DNA from 2 places in the Arthrobacter sp. EM1 genome. Region 2 is predicted to be linked to the other one. Evidence: predicted binding sites of a transcription regulator. Region 2 holds the regulator's gene; the other holds the start of a gene.

Region 1 (5,748 bases), 720 kb from region 2:
GGCTCTGCTCCGGCGTTCGGCGGTGTACGTGTTTGATGACAGTTTCTCGGCGTTGGACTACGGTACGGACACCCGGCTCCGACAGGCGATGGCGCCGCTGCTGCATTCGGCCACTGTCCTGATCGTGGCCGAACGTGTTGCCACGATCGAGGACGCAGGGCTGATCCTTGTCCTCGAGGACGGCCGGCTCGTGGCACAGGGAACACATCAGCAGCTGATGGAGTCCTCGCCGAGCTACCAGGAGATCGCAGCCTCCCAGCTGTTGCTTGAGGAGACCCCGTGAAGCCGGAGCCGCCCCCCGACGCCGGGACCGGCACTCCCGCCGCCGGCGGGACCACAGAGCAACCCGTGCTGGACACACAACCGGACGGCCGGCGCGCTGCCCTCCCGTCAGCGCCTCCCGGAACGACCCCGGGCGCCGGCCGGCTTCGCTGGCGCACGGCAGGGCGGCTACTCGGGCTGCTCCGCCCGTCGAGGTTGCTGATGGCAGGCGTCCTCGCTGCCACCTGCGCATTTGTGGTGCTCAACGTGCTGGCGCCCAAAGTCCTCGGCGACGCCACCGACGTCGTTGTTGCTGGCGTCACCGGCGGAACCTTCGACCAGGATCAGCTGGCTGCCCTGCTGGCGGAGGTCTCGCTGATGTATCTGGGGGCCTCGGCCTTCAGTTGGATCCAGGGCACCCTGACGGCCGTTGCCGCGCAGCGACTCAGCAGCGGGCTGCGTGCCTCGGTGGAGGTCAAACTGCACGTCCTGCCGTCGGGCCACTTCGACGAGCAGCACCGTGGCGACGTTCTGAGCCGAGCCACCAACGACGTCGACAACATTGCCCAGGCGCTCAACCAGCTGCTCAACCAGCTCATTATGTCGCTGTTGATGCTCTCCGGGGCGCTGGGCATGATGCTGTGGATCTCCCCGGTGCTGGCAGTGATCGCGCTGGTGTCCGTCCCGGTGTCGACCCTCATCACCGTCCTGGTGGCCCGGAAGTCACAGGGCCATTTCACTGAGCAATGGAGCAGCACCGGGGAGCTGCACGCACAACTCGAGGAGCTATTCACCGGACATGAGGTGATCAAGGCCTTTGGCCGGCAGGAGGCAGCTGCGTCCAGTTTCAGGGACGCCAACGACCGATTGTGCCGCGCGGGCGCACGCGCCCAGTACGTGTCCGGCGTCGTTCAGCCGCTGATGGTCCTGGTCTCCAACCTCAACTACATCGCCGTCGCCGTCGTCGGGGCGCTTCAGGTGCTGTCCGGGGCCATGACGATTGGCGGCCTTCAGGCCTTCATCCAATTCAGCAGGCTCTTCAGCCAACCGATGGGGCAGATTGGCGGCATGCTGACCCTGCTGCAGTCCTGCCTGGTCTCGGCCGGGCGGGTCTTTAACCTCCTGGATGCACCGGAGATCCCGCCGGACCCGGACCCGGGCCGGCACGGGGCCGGAATTGCGCCGCCCCATGCCGCGGGCCGGGTCACGTTTGAGCGTGTGACGTTCGGTTACCGGCCCGGTTCACCGGTGGTCCAGGATCTGAGTTTTACCGTGGAACCCGGCCAGACCGTGGCAATTGTTGGCCATACCGGAGCCGGCAAGACCACTGTGGTGAACCTGCTTATGCGCTTCAACGAACTCGATTCGGGCCGGATTACTGTCGACGGCACGGATATCGCGGAACTGACACGCGACGAACTGCGGGCCAGGTTCGGGACCGTGTTGCAGGACTCCTGGCTCTTCACCGGCAGCATCCGGGAGAACATCGAATACGGCCGCCCCGGCGCGGGCGATGCCGCAGTGATTGCCGCTGCTCAGGCCAGCCATGTTGACCAGTTCGTCCGGGCGCTGCCTGAGGGGTACGACACGATGCTCGGCAACGACGGAGACTCGCTCAGCCGCGGACAGCGCCAGCTGATTTCGATTGCCCGTGCGCAACTCGCCAGGCGCAGCATCCTGGTCCTGGACGAGGCGACCAGCTCGGTGGATAGCCGCACCGAAGTCCAGATCCGCCGGGCGATGCGCGGCCTCAGGCAGGGACGCACCAGCTTCGTGATTGCCCACCGCTTGTCCACCGTGCGCGACGCTGATCTAATTCTGGTCATGGATCAAGGACGGATCGTTGAACAAGGAACCCACCGCCAACTCATCTCCAGGGGTGGGATGTACCTGAAACTGTATAAGGCACAGTTCGCCCGCCGCGAACAGGCCACCTCCGGCCGGGAGCCCGGACAGTGACCCCCACGGACGCATCGACGGTCCCCTTTCCCGGTGCCTGGCGGCCCAACCCCGGCAGCACGGTCCCGTTGTTTGATCAGCTCCGGCTCAACATTATTGAACGGGCCGACAACGGCGCGCTGGCGCCCGGGACCAAGCTCCCTGCCGTCCGCAGCCTTGCCGGCGAGCTGGGGGTCGCACCCCATACCGTGGCCCGCGCCTACAAGGAACTCGAGGCCGCCGGCGTTGTGGTCACCCGGGGCCGAAACGGCACTGTGATGTGCGCACGGGACGAAGCCTGGAGCTCGCTCTCCGCTGTGGCTGCCGGGTTCGCCGATGCCGCGAAAGCCCAGGGCGCCAGCTTCGCCGAGGCCGTGCAGCTGCTCGCCGCCGCGTACGACCGCTCCTAGGACCGGCGCTAAGTTGCCGCGCGGGATTTCGCGGCACGGGGCGCCCCGGAAATGGATCTTCGAAGAAGTTTTCGATTAGCATTGGTAGCGTGCCTAAAGCCGTAGCTGACGATCCAGCCGTAGATTCCCAGTCCGCAGTCCTCCCGACGGAGTCCGCAAAACCGGGCCGCGCAGACGATGCGCGCCCCGCGGTGAAGCGTCCGGACATGTCGCGGCTGGTGGTCAAAGGCGCGCGCGAGCATAATCTGCGCAACGTGGACCTGGACCTGCCCCGCGACTCCATGATCGTTTTTACCGGCCTCTCCGGCTCGGGCAAGTCGTCCCTGGCGTTCGACACTATTTTTGCCGAAGGCCAACGCCGCTACGTCGAATCCCTCTCCGCCTACGCCAGGCAGTTCCTCGGCCAGGTGGACAAGCCCGACGTCGACTTCATCGAGGGCCTCTCGCCCGCGGTGTCCATCGACCAGAAGTCCACCAGCAAAAACCCGCGCTCCACGGTGGGTACCATCACCGAAATCTACGACTACATGCGGCTCCTGTGGGCCCGCGTTGGCCGCCCACACTGCCCCATCTGCGGGGAGCCCGTCGCGAAGCAAACCCCGCAGCAGATCGTGGACCAGCTCCTGGAGCTGCCGGAAGGCACCCGCTTCCAGGTCCTGGCACCGGTTGTCCGGGGCCGCAAGGGCGAATTCGTCGAATTGTTCAAGGAGCTCACCGCCAAGGGATACTCGCGTGCCCGGGTCGATGACACGCTGATCCAACTCAGCGACCCGCCCAAGCTGGGCAAACAGTTCAAACACACCATCGAGGTGGTGGTGGATCGCCTTGTGGTCAAGGACGGCATCAGCCAGCGCCTCACGGACTCGGTGGAAACTGCCTTGGGCCTTGCCGAGGGCAGGATCCTCGCCGAGTTCGTCGACCTCGAAGCTGACGACCCGGAGCGGGTCCGGGCGTTCTCCGAACACCTCGCCTGCCCAAATGAGCACCCCCTGGCGATCGATGAGATCGAACCCCGCTCCTTTTCCTTTAACAATCCTTTCGGTGCGTGCTCGGCCTGCAGCGGCATCGGCACGAAGCTCGAGGTCGATGAGGAACTGATCATCCCGAACGGGGAGTTGTCCCTGGCGGAGGGTGCCATCGCTCCGTGGTCGCTCGGCACGGCAACCACGGAGTACTGGAACCGGCTGCTCGGCGGACTCGCCAAGGAACTGGGTTTCTCCATGAAAACCCCGTGGGACAAGCTCTCCGAGGACACCCGCCAGACCGTGCTGCACGGCAAGGACCACAAAGTGGTGGTGCAGTACCGCAACCGTTTCGGCCGGGAACGCAAATACAGCACAGGCTTCGAAGGCGTCATCCAGTACGTCCACCGCAAGCACCTCGAAACGGACTCGGACAAGGCCCGGGACCGTTACGAGGAGTACATGCGGCAGATTCCGTGCCCGGTCTGCAACGGTGCACGCCTGAACCCGGCCTCGCTCTCGGTGCTGATCAACGGCAAGTCCATTGCCGCGGTCGCCGCGTTGCCAATGCGCGACTGCGCCTATTTCCTGGACAACCTGGTGCTGACCGGACGGGAGGCCCAGATTGCCAACCAGGTCCTTAAGGAGATCCAGGCCCGGCTCACCTTCCTGCTCGACGTCGGCCTGGAGTATTTGAACCTGGAGCGGGCGTCCGGCACTCTCTCCGGCGGCGAAGCCCAGCGGATCCGGCTGGCCACCCAGATCGGTTCCGGCCTGGTGGGTGTCCTTTACGTCCTGGACGAGCCTTCCATCGGCCTGCACCAGCGGGATAACCGGCGCCTGATCGAGACACTCACCCGGCTGCGGGACCTCGGCAACACCCTGATTGTGGTCGAACACGACGAGGACACCATCCAGGAGGCCGACTGGGTGGTCGATATCGGACCCGGCGCCGGCGAGCACGGCGGCATGGTGGTGCACTCCGGTTCCTATCAGGGGCTGCTCGAGAACACCGAGTCACTCACCGGTGACTACCTCTCCGGCCGGAAGCGGATCGAAGTCCCGAAAAAGCGGCGAAAGTACGACAAAAAGCGTGAGCTTAAGGTCGTCGGCGCCAAGGAGCACAACCTCCTGAACGTTGACGCTACGTTCCCGCTGGGTCTGTTCACCGCGGTGACCGGCGTCAGCGGCTCCGGCAAGTCCACCCTGGTAAACGAGATCCTGTACAAGGTCCTGGCCAACAAGCTCAACGGCGCCAAACAGGTGGCCGGACGGCATAAGTCCATCCAGGGCCTCGAGCATCTCGACAAGGTGGTCCACGTCGATCAGAGCCCCATCGGCCGCACACCGCGGTCCAACCCAGCCACCTACACTGGCGTTTTCGACAATATCCGCAAGCTTTTCGCGGACACCACTGAGGCCAAGGTGCGCGGCTACCTGCCGGGCCGGTTCTCCTTCAACGTCAAGGGCGGCCGCTGCGAGGCTTGCTCCGGTGACGGCACGCTGAAGATCGAAATGAACTTCCTGCCGGACGTCTACGTACCCTGCGAGGTGTGCCACGGCGCCCGGTACAACCGCGAAACCCTGGAAGTCCACTACAAGGGCAAAACGATCGCCGACGTACTGAACATGCCCATCGAGGAAGGCGCCGAATTCTTCGCGGCGTTCTCGCCGATTGCCCGCCACCTGAGCACCCTCGTCGACGTCGGGCTCGGCTATGTCCGGCTGGGGCAGCCCGCGACGACACTCTCCGGCGGCGAGGCCCAGCGGGTGAAGCTGGCAGCCGAACTGCAGAAGCGCTCCAACGGCCGCAGCATCTACGTCCTTGACGAACCCACCACAGGGCTGCACTTCGAGGACATCCGGAAACTGCTGCTGGTCCTGCAGGGCCTCGTGGACAAGGGCAACACCGTCATCACCATCGAGCACAACCTCGATGTAATTAAAAGCGCTGACTGGATCGTCGACCTGGGCCCGGACGGAGGGTCCGGCGGTGGCCGAATTGTAGCTTCCGGAACACCGGAACAGGTGGCAAAGTCCACCCAAAGCCATACCGCGGCCTTCCTGGCCGACATTCTGGCCTGAAGCCGGCCGGGGCCGGTGCTTCCACCGAAGCGCCGGCCTTGCCGCGTCGGATACATTCCTTTCGGGGCATACGGGTTTCTGGCATCGGGAGA
Region 2 (5,748 bases):
CGCCACCCTCGCCCTGCAGACCCAGATCGTTGGCAGGGACCTGCCCCGGCTGCTGAAGACCATCACCCCGGCGCTGGACCGGCCGGTCAAAATTGCCCTCGTCAAGGGACGGTCCAACTACGTGTGCCGGCATAAGCTCGACGGCGGCTTCCCTTCGGAAGAGCCGTCCGAAGGCCAGCTCTTCTCGCTCGGGGAGGATACCTCCGTGCCGCATTTTGCCGCCGCGATGGGCGGCCCGTCCTCCCAGCTCGGCAAGGAGGTCGTCCGGCTCCGCGACTGGGCCGAGGACACCTCGACGGGAGACCGGGATGAGCTTTTGCCAGGGGTCACCGACCGTGCGTGGCGGCAGGTCTCAGTTACCTCGATGGAGTGCCTTGGCGCGCAAAAATGCCCGCTGGCGGCAGAGTGCTTCAGCGAACTCGCCCGCCAGAACGCCGCGGACGCCGACGTTGTTGTCACCAACCACGCCATGCTGGCGGTCAGCGCCTTCGAGGGCCTCGCAGTGCTGCCGGAATACGATGTTGTGGTGGTCGATGAGGCCCATGAACTCCAGGACCGCGTGACCGGCGCGGTCTCCGGCCAGCTCTCCGTCGCGATGGTGCACGCCGCCGCGTCCGGGGCCCGGAAGCACACCGGCATTACGGTGGACGCGCTGAACAACGCCGCCGCCAACCTGGAACTTGCCATTGAGGGCGTCCCCGGCGGGCTGATGCCGAACGGGTTAAACAGTGAACAGCTGGACTGTGTCGACCAGTTGCGGGACGCGTGCCGCGCGGCCCTCTCGGATTCCAAGGGGGACAGCGCCAACACGGCCGACGGCGGCCGCCAGCTGGCGCGCTCGCGCCTGATGGTGATCCTGGAGCTATGCGAACGGCTGCTGGCGGCGCGGGAAAACCGTGAAGTGGTCTGGTTTTCCCGCAACAGCACCTTTGACCCGCAGCAGGGCTACTCCCAGCCCGACGAGTCCGCGCCCGCCCTGGTCAACATCGCTCCGCTCAGTGTCGCCGGCCGGCTCCGTGAGGGCCTCTTCGCGGACCACACTGTAATTCTGACCTCCGCGACCCTGGCGATCGGCTCCGCGTTCGAACCCGCCGCCGGCGGCTTGGGCCTGGTCGGCCCCGGGGCCCCCAGCTGGACCGGCGTCGACGTCGGTTCACCCTTCGAATACCCCAAACAAGGCATTCTCTACGTCGCCAAGCACCTGCCCAAGCCCGGCCGCGGCACGTCCCCGGAAGCCCTCGACGAACTCGAGAAGCTCATCCGCGCCTCCGGCGGCGGGGCGCTGTGCCTGTTTTCGTCCCGCCGCGCCGCCGAGGACGCAGCCGAGGCGATGCGGCCGCGGCTGGACGTCAGCATCCTATGCCAGGGCGACTCGACCATGACCGCGCTTGTAAAACAGTTCGCCGATGAACCGGACACCTGCCTCTTTGGCACCATGTCCCTGTGGCAGGGCGTTGACGTGCCCGGCGCCTCCTGCCGCCTCGTGGTGATCGACCGGATTCCGTTTCCGCGTCCCGATGACCCGCTGATGACTGCCCGGTCCCGCGCCGTGGCACAGGCCGGAGGCAACGGCTTTATGAGCGTTTCCGCGACCCACGCCGCCATCCGCCTGGCCCAGGGCGCAGGCCGGCTGATCCGGACCACCACGGACAGGGGAGTGGTGGCTGTGCTGGATTCACGGCTGTCCACCGAACGCTATGGCGGATTCCTCCGGGCGGCGTTGCCGCCATTTTGGCCCACCAACGATCCCGTGGTCGCCATGGCTGCCCTGGAACGGCTTGGGAAGGAATCCGGGCAGCCCAACTAGCGGCCGCTGACGGGACGGTTTGCAGTGTTTTGGTGCTCCCACCCGGTTCCTTGAACCGGGCCAGGGCTGCAGCACCGGGCCCTCGGCATTCCCTCCGCCGGCTCTCCATCAGGGGCCAGGGAAACTCAGGGGGCAGCGAACCTAAGGGGCAGGGAACATAAGGGGGCGGGGAACCGGGCCGAACGTGCCGGGGGTCATAAGGCCGCGGCCGGGCTACCGGCGCGCCGGGTCGTGGCCGGATCAAGCCGGCACCAACGCGGGCTACAGCGAGCGCAGTACCGAGACGACTTTGCCCATAATGACGGCGTGGTCGCCGAGTATGGGCTCGTACTGCGTGTTCTGCGGCAGCAGCCAGGTGTGGCCGTCGCGCTGCCGGAAGGTCTTAACGGTGGCCTCGTCGTCCAGCAGCGCGGCCACGATATCTCCGTTGACGGCGTCGCCCTGCTGGCGCACCACCACCCAGTCGCCGTCGCAGATGGCTGCATCGATCATGGAATCCCCGGCGACCTTGAGCATAAACAGCTCGCCGTGGCCCACCAGCTGGCGGGGCAACGGCATCACGTCCTCAACGACCTGATCGGCCAGGATCGGACCGCCGGCCGCGATCCGGCCCACCAGCGGCACCATGGCGGTGTCGGTGGCACTGCTCAACTCGGACACGGACAGCCCGCCCACGGTCCGCAGCCCGCCGGCCTTGGCGGCTGGGATCTTTGTGCTTCCCTCATCGAGGGTCAGCGGCATCAGCACTTCCATGGCACGCGGGCGCTTCGGGTCGCGCCGCAGGTAACCCAGCTTTTCCAGTTGTGCGAGCTGGTGGGTGACGCTGGAGAGGCTGGCCAGTCCTACCGTGTCGCCGATCTCGCGCATGGACGGCGGGTAGCCGTTGTCCGTCACGGAGCGCTGGATAGTTTCCAGAATCTTCTTTTGCCGAACGGTAAGGCTCTTCGGTGGCCGGGCAGCCTGCGGGCCCCGCTGGGTGGCCCTGCCGCCAGTGGCTTGTGCTGCCATGTTCGCCAACGCCTTTCCGTTCCGCCCGGCTGCCGTGGCTGCGGCCGCCGGGAACTTCCGGCCTGAAATGTCAGACCCTGCTGATCAACTGCAGAAGTGGTTGTTCTTTGAGTCAAACCTAGGCCAGCCACACCGCTTTTTCAAACATTTGTTCTAGCGAGTCTCGACAATGTTCGTTAATAAGTGCTAAAACAGAACTAACAAGATTCGAACATGTGTTCTATTACTTAGTTGCCCGTGCAGGGCATGGCGTTCGGTTGTTTGTTCGAAAGTTAGGCCGGTTGGCGGCACGTATGTGGAGTGCGCCGGGCGGCACAGTATGGTCCAGGAAGGGCTCAGTTCATGTCAGCATCAAGCGCGTTTCACGACACTTTCGGCCGCGACGCATTCGGCAACTACGGCCGGCACGACGCCGGCGCACCCGGCGGCGGGTCCGCCCCTGCCGTGCAGGACAGCCCCGGCAGCCGGCAGCTCAACGCCGTCCGCGGGCCGCGTGCCCGGCAGGCGCCGCTGAAGCTCACCCGCCGGGGGCGCCTTGTTTTTATCGGCGTGCCGCTGATGCTGCTGGCTGCACTGATTTTGACCCTGAGCGGCTTCCTCAACGCGCCCGCCAAAGCGGCAGAGTCCACCGCTGAGTTGTCACCCACACCAACTGTCACCGTGACGGTGCAGCCGGGGGAGTCGCTCTGGGCCATTGCCGCCGCCGTGGTGCCCAGCCGTGACCCCCGCGACGTCGTTGCCGACATCATCGAGCTGAACAACCTCGAGGCGGCACGCGTGGTGCCGGGCCAGGCCCTTTTCATTCCGTCCACGTAGGGCCATTGAGCGATGGGTCAGGTGTCACAGTTTCCGGGCCCGCGGCGATCTCACTTAAACTAGTGAGGTGACTGACCAGTTAGAGCGCCTGAACCGACTTCCCCTCCGGACCAATCTTCGCGGACTGACGCCCTACGGTGCGCCGCAGCTTGACGTTCCCATCCTGCTGAACGTCAATGAAAACACCCACGGTGTCCCGGCCGATGTGCTCGCCGCGATCTCGGAGGCGGTTACCCTTGCCGCCGCCGGCCTGAACCGCTATCCGGACCGCGAGTTTACGGAGCTGCGCGAAGCCCTTGCGGAATACCTGGGCCACGGGCTGGGCGCGGAGAACATCTGGGCGGCAAACGGTTCCAACGAGGTGCTGCAGCAGATCCTCCAGGCCTTCGGCGGTCCGGGGCGCACTGCCCTTGGTTTCCCTCCCACGTACTCTATGTATCCGCTGCTGGCCGCCGGAACGGACACCGGATACATCACGGGCATCCGTGCCGAGGACTACGGCCTGAGCGCCGGCTCGGCCGCCCGCCAGGTCCGGGAACTGCAGCCGAATATCGTCTTCCTGTGTTCCCCGAACAACCCCACCGGTACGGGTCTGGGCCTGGACGTGGTGAAGGCCGTGTACGAAGCCGGCGAAGCCAGCCAGACGATAGTGATCGTCGACGAGGCGTACCACGAGTTCGCCCACGACGGCACGCCGAGCGCCCTCACCCTCCTGCCCGGGCGGGAGCGCCTGATCGTCTCGCGCACCATGAGCAAGGCTTTTGCCCTTGCCGGTGCCCGCGTTGGCTACATGGCGGCAGCGCCCGAGGTCACCGATGCGCTGCGGCTGGTGCGGCTTCCGTACCACCTTTCGGCGATCACCCAGGCAACAGCCCTGGCCGCCCTGCGGCACCGGGTCGCCCTGATGGCGGATGTTGAGGACATCAAGCGACAACGGGACAGGATAGTTGCCGAGCTGCAGCGTATGGGCCTCAAGCCTGCTGCCTCTGATTCGAACTACGTCTTTTTTGGCGGTCTCGACAGTCCGCACGAGGTCTGGCAGGGGCTGCTGGACGCGGGTGTGCTCATTCGGGACGTTGGCATCCCCGGGCATCTGCGGGTCACTGCGGGCACTGAGACGGAAACCACAGCATTCCTCGGAGCCCTCGAGCGACTCCTGGCCGGCCGCGCAGCGCCGCCCGCCTAGACTTAACACCGGACATCCACACTGCCTGCACGCCGGGCACCGTCGTCATCCAAAGGACACCCACATGAGCATCCCCGGATCAACCGCTACCGAGGGCCGGACCGCACGCATGGAACGGACCACCAGCGAATCTTCCGTCCTTGTCGAGATCAACCTGGACGGAACCGGCGTCTCGGACATCAGCACCTCGGTCCCGTTTTATGACCACATGCTGACGGCGTTGAGCAAGCACTCCCTGATCGACATAACAGTCAAGGCCACCGGGGACACACACATCGACGTCCACCACACGGTCGAGGACGTCGCCATCACCTTCGGCGAGGTCCTGCGCACCGCCCTCGGCAACAAAGCCGGGATCCGGCGCTTCGGCGAAGCAACCGTCCCCCTCGACGAGGCGCTTGCGCACGCCGTGGTGGATGTTTCCGGCCGCCCGTACCTCGTCCACGGCGGCGAGCCTGCCGGCCAGGAGTACCACCTGATCGGTGGACACTTCACCGGTTCCCTGACCCGCCATGTGTTCGAAGCGATCACCCTGCACGCAGGGATCTGCCTGCACATGAACGTCACCGCAGGCCGGGATCCGCACCACATCGTTGAAGCCCAGTTCAAAGCCTTTGCCCGGGCCCTGCGTGCGGCCATTGAGCCTGATCCGCGCGTCGAAGGCATCCCGTCGACCAAGGGTGCCCTGTGACCGGCAAAGTGCTGAAGGACGGCGCCATCACCAACCCGGATGCCGGCAGGAAGCCAGCGTCGCCCGAGGGCAAGCCAACAGTCACGGTGCTCGACTACGGCTCGGGAAACATCCGTTCTGCCGTCCGCGCGCTCGAACGGGCCGGCGCCGAGGTTATCCTCAGTTCCAAGCCGGACGATGTGCTCAACGCCGATGGCCTCGTGGTCCCCGGCGTGGGCGCGTTTGAAACGGTGATGCGCG

The links. Region 2 encodes LexA, which represses DNA repair genes until DNA is damaged. Its sites were predicted from a motif close to TCGAACANNTGTTCGA; they were not measured.
Region 1: a site for LexA is predicted at 2,669-2,684, ahead of uvrA (excinuclease ABC subunit UvrA). Genes of this name have one in related genera too.

The regions. Positions count from the first base shown of each region.
Region 1 is NZ_CP124836.1:1,714,901-1,720,648, forward strand. It holds gene QI450_RS07835 (ABC transporter ATP-binding protein) at 1-283, shown strand, start outside; gene QI450_RS07840 (ABC transporter ATP-binding protein) at 484-2,220, shown strand; gene QI450_RS07845 (GntR family transcriptional regulator) at 2,217-2,609, shown strand; gene uvrA (excinuclease ABC subunit UvrA) at 2,816-5,656, shown strand.
Region 2 is NZ_CP124836.1:990,736-996,483, forward strand. It holds gene QI450_RS04400 (ATP-dependent DNA helicase) at 1-1,807, shown strand, start outside; gene lexA (transcriptional repressor LexA) at 2,069-2,815, opposite strand; gene QI450_RS18080 (LysM peptidoglycan-binding domain-containing protein) at 3,158-3,631, shown strand; gene QI450_RS04415 (histidinol-phosphate transaminase) at 3,699-4,817, shown strand; gene hisB (imidazoleglycerol-phosphate dehydratase HisB) at 4,882-5,508, shown strand; gene hisH (imidazole glycerol phosphate synthase subunit HisH) at 5,505-5,748, shown strand, end outside.